DNA from 3 places in the Paenibacillus sp. FSL P2-0173 genome. Region 2 is predicted to be linked to each of the others. Evidence: riboswitches for the same ligand, from Rfam matches in the RefSeq annotation. Region 2 holds a riboswitch; each other region holds the start of a gene.
The links. A riboswitch is a leader RNA that binds a small molecule or an ion and turns the genes downstream of it on or off. The one in region 2 is predicted to bind thiamine pyrophosphate.
Positions count from the first base shown of each region.

Region 1 (2,267 bases), on a different contig from region 2:
TTTCATTTGATCTTACGATCGCTGCGCTTCTCCAGATTCAAATGAACCACTACGCTGCCAACCGCCTTAAAAACACCCTATTTTTAAAGCTGGTTTGTGTGGCATTTTTAACACACAAGCGCACCTACTTAGCGCTTAGATAATATGAGAAACTAAAGAATAAACCAAGTGGAACGAGAACGAAGTGGGCGGAATGGTGCTGTACAAGCGTTAGCGTTCGCCTTTGTACCCAGATTTCAACCTCTGGATATTCATAAAAGAAATCTGGGTACAGCAGCGATGGGAAGCACCATCCGACTGCGTAGTGGCGCTTCGTTCACTTCTCTAGTTCAGTCTTATTTAGCGTTTTAACAAATGATCAACGCTTGGGCAGGAAACCGTTTGTGAAGGCTTTATCGACTTCCAAAGGCTTGCTGAGCAGCTTGCGTTCGTACATCCAGTCCGAATAGTTTTGCCATACCTCCGGTTTTTGCACACCCCATTGCGCGGCATCGTCCTGATAACGCGGGCTTAGCCATTTTTGGCTGGCAAGTACCAGTTTTTTATCCAGCTCCGGTACAGCTTTGCTTAAGATGTCTGCGGCTTCTTCCGGATGAGCGATAGTGTATTCATAGCCTTGTGCGGTAGCGTCCATGAACGCTTTGACCAGCTCGGGATCATTTTTTATTGTCTGTTCGTTGCTCACAATTACAGGTGTATAGTAATCGAGGCTTTTGGAATAATCTTTTACATACAGCATATCCAATGGCTCACCTCGAAGCTGGGCCTCGATTCCGGTCCATGCGTAGAAAATCCAGGCAAAGTCGATATCCCGCTTCACGGCTGTAAAATAGTCTGCATTGCCCATGTTGATGATCTTCACTTTGCTCACATCGCCTTTGTCTGAATCCATGATGGATTTCATGACCGCTTCTTCTACGGGAGAGCCCCAACCGCCGTATTTTTTACCTTCAAAATCTTTCGGGCTCTTAATTCCACGATCTACCGGGGCTGCGAAGCCTGAGGTATTATGCTGAATCACCGCAGCGATGGATACAAGCGGCACGCCTTGCGTACGAGCCTGTGTGACGCCTTCTTGGTAGCTGATACCAAAAGGTGCAGCATTAGAAGCAACCATTTGATCAGCTCCGCCTGAGCCAGGTTGAACAATTTGGACATTCAAACCCGCTTTTTCGTAAAATCCTTTGTCCTTAGCGACATAGAGTCCCGTATGATTCGTATTGGGTGTCCAGTCGAGCACGACTTTAACATCTTTGAGCCCCTTTGCCGGAGTAGACGTTTGAGTGTCGGTAGCGGGAGCCGCTTCTTGGGATGTGGGGGGACTTCCACCGCAAGCGGTCAGGGTCAGGGCCATGAGCCACAGACTGATCAGTCCCAGGCTTAACATTTTCATGCGCTTCATCGTTGTGTTCTCTCCTTTAATTACCCGTTATCCGTCCAATCAGACAGCTTAAGTTCCCCATTTTCTAAAAATAACATCTGCCGGATGCGATCTTTCCAACAACATAATCTTCAACAAAAAAAGCGCCCCGAGTTTCCGGGGACGCTTGCGCTTGTATATACCAAAGTAAGGGATGGTCCTATGTAAAAAAGGCACATCTTGCTTAAGCATTCCTACGCTGGCATTACCCAGATCAGGTTGTAAGGGTCAGTGTCTTGGGACACACTCTCAGCCGGCCGATTCCAGCACCCCTGGCATTGTATGGTTTAATGGGTTCATTTATTCGGGTTTACTACGACGATTATATGCCTTGAATGCGGGTCTGTCCAGCATGAAGGGAGAGGTGACGGTTCATTTGCCGAACGACAGGGTACACTTTTACTGTGAGCTTTGATCTGAAAATGAGCATGAATCAATTCGATTCGATCCGGTCATGTTATTTTCAGAACAGCTACGCAAGTAGGTTCAGATGGGCTGGTGCCCAATGGCGTGGCCGTAGAGAATTCTAATTCGTGAAAAGGAGTTGTTGTACTGTGGGTAAAACGGAAACATTGGATCGCAACCAACTGGAACAAGCCATTGTGAAGGCTTTGGATAACAACAAATTTTGCTCGTTAGGTACGGTAGAGGGTGGCAAACCGAAAGTACGCTATATGGCCCTTTTTAACGATGGAATGAACATTCATCTGGCGACAGATCGCAAAACGCATAAAGTAGAGGAGCTAAAGGACAATCCGAATGCTTATCTGCTGCTGGGTTATGAAGTTGGCGGTACGAAGGAAGTCGTAGAAGTGGAGGCTACCGTCCAGATCACAGCTGATGAGGG
Region 1 covers NZ_JBBOYK010000004.1:672,200-674,466, reverse strand. Annotated here, with positions in the region: gene MKX30_RS22900 (hypothetical protein) at 169-351, shown strand; gene MKX30_RS22895 (ABC transporter substrate-binding protein) at 359-1,402, opposite strand; TPP riboswitch at 1,595-1,704, opposite strand; gene MKX30_RS22890 (pyridoxamine 5'-phosphate oxidase family protein) at 1,975-2,267, shown strand, end outside.
Region 1: it holds a riboswitch for thiamine pyrophosphate, as region 2 does, so the genes downstream of both, MKX30_RS22895 (ABC transporter substrate-binding protein) here and MKX30_RS02180 (thiamine phosphate synthase) in region 2, are expected to answer to the same signal.

Region 2 (2,267 bases):
AATTTCATGCTATCCAAGCCTCCGGCAATAATGACCTGATCGCAGGAAAAAAAGCCACTATCTGTTCGAACACCGCAAACTCGACCATTCTGTATGACCAGTTGCTCTGCCTGTGTACCAGACCATACCGTTGCCCCCAGCACCGCAGCAGCACCTGCATAAGCACGGCAAAGCTGGACAGGAGCCACTTGTGTCTCTTTTGAACGATATATTGCCCCGATCGCTTGTTCATCCAAACCTGGAATTCGTCGGGCCAATTCCTTCGCATCCCACCAGATAGGACAATCATCCTCTCGCGTTTTAGCAGCTTTCCAGCGTTTTTGGCCTTCAGTTTCCGTACGGAAAGGAGTCACAAATCCTTCTGTACGGAATTCCACCGAAATACCTGACAAACGCTCCAGATCACAGACAAGCTCAGGGAATGCGTCTCGACTTATGCGAGCAAACCGTGCCAGCTCAGAGTCGGTGAACTCTTCACTTTCCGCTGCCAGCATTCCAACCGCTGCTCCTGAGGCTCCCTCACCCGGGATCAATCGTTCCAGCATGATCGTACTTCTTCCCTCCTTGGCCACATGGTAAGCAATGGAACTGCCGATGACACCTCCACCTATGACCAAGCATTCAGCGTGTCCTATCGCTCTTGCCTCTGTGTGTATCTTTGGCATTTGTTCCGTGTCTCCTCTCCATAAACCATTCTGCTTTCAGCTTGCCTCTACTCTCGTTTTCTCGCTACAGGTTGTGAACTACAAGATCTGCCATTCGCCTGTATTCCAGCGCAGCTGCAACGGGCGACTCAGCCTCCCATATACCAGACATCACCGCAATTCCGCTTGCTCCGGCCCTATAAAGCTCCGGGATATGGTGCGGTTGTATGCCGCCCAGCGCGATCACCGGAATGTTCGACAGCCTGCAAATATGTTCAAGCTGAGCTAAACCCCGTGGTACAATACCGGGCTTACAATGGGTCTCATATATGTGACCATAAAGTACATAGTCCGCTCCTACCCGCTCGGCAGTCTGCGCCTCCTTCAAGGAATGCACAGATACTCCACAGCGTGTACCCTTTGGAAGTAGGCTTTTCACATCCGCTACAGGTAATCCATTAGCTGGTAGCTGGACGGCTCCAACCAAAGTAAGTAAAGCTACATCCACACGATCATTTACTACAATTTGTTGCAAAGGAACTCCCTGCTCCACCATGCTGCGAGTCAAAGATAGCAATGCAGAGGCACCATTCTGTTTTAAACGTGCGTGTACATAATGAACATACGGACAAATCACAGCAGCCACTTGGGCTGCTTGTGCAAAAGTGCCCTTTTCCATCGAAATTGCGTGTAATTCGATTTTGTCTTCACCTCACATTGGACTAAAAGATCTAAGCTTAGCCAGTCACGTCTACCAGCAGTAATGAAAGAGGATTGTATGTGAATCGTCTACGGAAGCTCGAACAACTTAAAGTGAACGAAACGCAAAAAAACCACTTCCCCAAGGAAGTGGTTTAACGAACGTCCAATAATCGAACGGACAATGATATCCGTATACGTGTATCGTCCCACGCACAAACAAAAATAAGATGGTGTTGCCTTGTTTGTACGGCGCTCACTTCCCTACGCTGGCATAACCCAGATCAGGTGCAAAGGGTCCGAAATCCATTTATTCCGTCTCAGCCGCATGGGCGGCTCCCCTAGTGTGACTATTTTATTGTATAAGCTAAAGATAGCTTAGCATATTTTCCTAATTCTGCAAACCCCACTTCGTGTGAAATATGCAGAATTGGATTTAGTTGATGTTAGTTAACTTTACTTGACCACTCTTCCACATTCCACGTTTTGGTTACCCAATCCTCGTAAAAGTCCGGTTCGTGAGATACAAGCAATACGGTCCCTTTGTATTCCTTCAAGGCACGTTTCAGCTCATCCTTAGCTTTAACATCCAAGTGGTTGGTAGGCTCATCGAACAGTACCCAGTTGCTTTCACGCATTAACAGTTTGCAAAGACGGACTTTAGCCTGTTCTCCACCACTGAGCGCAGATAGCGGACGCGTGATATGCTCATTCTTTAAACCGCAACGCGCCAAATGCGCTCGTACTTCATGCTGGTTCAAATGTGGGAATTCATTCCACACATCGTCAATCGGTGTAATTTTCTCCGCCTTTACTTCCTGCTCAAAATAAGCGGGCTGCAAAAAATCACCTTGATAGGTTTTTCCACTGATTGGCGGTATTTTTCCCAATATGGTTTTGAGCAATGTCGATTTACCGACACCG
Region 2 covers NZ_JBBOYK010000001.1:539,409-541,675, forward strand. Annotated here, with positions in the region: gene thiO (glycine oxidase ThiO) at 1-665, opposite strand, end outside; gene MKX30_RS02180 (thiamine phosphate synthase) at 730-1,323, opposite strand; TPP riboswitch at 1,588-1,696, opposite strand; gene MKX30_RS02185 (ABC-F family ATP-binding cassette domain-containing protein) at 1,790-2,267, opposite strand, start outside.

Region 3 (2,267 bases), 1.4 Mb from region 2:
TCGGTAACGCTGATCAAATTCGGGGCGCTATGATCGAGGATGGCCTTTCCGTAGATGATTCATTCAAGTCCTTTTGGGCCTTTGATTATCGCGGGCTGTTAACGGAAGATATGGAAGACGTATTGGAGTATCAGAAACCGTATGTGCGCAAAAAGGATGAAGTCAGCTCATGGACCCGGTCGGGTGACGGCAAAATACCGCTACTGGAGGTCATCCGTCAGGTGAAGCCTACGATATTGATTGGAACTTCCGGTGTAGCAGGTGCCTTTTCTGAAGAAATCATCAAGGAGATGGCGAAGCATGTAGAACGCCCGATCATTATGCCCATGTCCAATCCTACAAACCTTGCAGAAGCAGTACCCGAGGATTTGATCCGGTGGACAGATGGCAGAGCACTGATCGCAACCGGAAGTCCTTTTGAGCCCGTTACCTATAACGATACAAATTTTGAGATTGGACAGGCGAACAATGCCTTTGTTTTTCCGGGACTGGGTCTGGGTGCGATTGTGGTTAAAGCCAAAAGGATTACCCCTGCGATGTTTACAGCGGCAGCAGTTGCTGTTGCCAATGGTGTAGATTCGAATACGCCTGGCGGTGCGCTACTCCCTCATATCCGAAAATTACGCGAAGTTTCGTACGCTGTTGCGATTGCGGTTGCAAAAGCCGCGATTCAGGATCAGGTAGCGCAGGCGCACATTTCAGATGTGGAACAAGCTATACAAGATGCAATGTGGAAACCGAAATATGCCAAGGTCAAAGCAGTGGAAAGTGTAATTCATCACCCTCACTAAGCCCAAAACACCTAACTAGAGGAAATTTAATATTTTGTACACTATGTTTGACATAGCATATGAACGAATGTACAGTAATAGTCAAAAGAATAGAAGTCCACTAGGGGAGCCACTATGGCTGAGACAAGAGCGTATCTTGGACCCTTTGAACCTGATCTAGTTCGTACTAGCGTAGGAAAGTGGAGCCTTCGTATATAAGGTTTCAAGCGTTTTTTGCGCATTGGGCCTATTGTTGAAGCCGCTCCATTTTTCCGGGGCGGCTTTTTAGCGTTGTTCCGGAATTATATTCTTACAGGACTTCTTGCTCTTCAATTTAATGGAGGTGGGGAAATTGAGTTTTACACAAGAACTCCGTCGGCAGGCGGACGGCATTTTTCAAGCGATTTTTGAGCATCCCTTTGTGAGAGGTATTGCTGAAGGAAGTTTGACAAGGGGACAGCTGATTCACTATGTAAAACAGGACTTTGAATATTTGAACGCCTACATGCGGATATACGGCATCGCAATCTCCAAATGCACGAATCGGGAGGACATGGCTGTATTTAATGAACAAATCTCTTTTATTCTCCACAGCGAGGTTCATCCGCATCAAAATTTCTGTGCTGTCGCAGGGGTGAGCTATGAAGAGTTGCAGGGATATCCGCTCGCTCCGTCGGCCCATCACTATATCCGTCACATGCTGACGGTTGCGCATGAGGGCAGCCTGGGCGAGATCTTGGCTGTGCTGCTGCCATGTATGTGGACCTATGCCGAGATTGGTCGCAGGCTGCTGGATGAAGTAAAGCCGGATGAGTCTCATCCGTTCTATGAATGGATGGGCTTCTATGGAGACCAGCTTGATGATACAACACTCAAGTTCCGAGAACGTGTAGATGCTTGGGCAGAAGGCGCAACGGCTGCTGAGCGAGAGCGGATGATTGAGCATTTTATACTGAGCTGCCAGCTGGAATATAAGTTCTGGGACATGGCCTATAAGCAGGAAGAATGGCCGGTCCAGATACAGGAAGCGGTCTTGGAATAGTCAGCCTGGCAATTCGATGCGTGAAGTACAGTTAATGCCCTGTTGAACCACCAACTATAGAGAGGATAATCATTATGAGTACATGGGAAAAAAGTTATTCGGATCTCCTGACGAAGGTACAAAACAGCAAACCCCTCGTTCACAATATGACCAATGTGGTAGTCACTAACTTTACGGCCAACGGCCTGTATGCATTGGGCGCCTCCCCGGTGATGGCCTATGCACCCGAGGAAGTAGCAGACATGGCAAAAATAGCGGGAGCCGTCGTGTTAAACATCGGTACGCTGAACCGCGAACTGGTGGATGCCATGATCATTGCTGGACAATCGGCGAATGCACACGGTGTTCCGGTCCTGCTAGATCCGGTCGGTGCGGGAGCAACGAGCTTTAGAACCGAATCGGCACTGCGAATCCTGAGAGAAGTCAAAATCTCATTGGTGCGGGGCAATGCAGCC
Region 3 covers NZ_JBBOYK010000001.1:1,943,270-1,945,536, forward strand. Annotated here, with positions in the region: gene MKX30_RS08530 (NAD-dependent malic enzyme) at 1-791, shown strand, start outside; TPP riboswitch at 884-986, shown strand; gene tenA (thiaminase II) at 1,123-1,812, shown strand; gene thiM (hydroxyethylthiazole kinase) at 1,887-2,267, shown strand, end outside.
Region 3: it holds a riboswitch for thiamine pyrophosphate, as region 2 does, so the genes downstream of both, tenA (thiaminase II) here and MKX30_RS02180 (thiamine phosphate synthase) in region 2, are expected to answer to the same signal.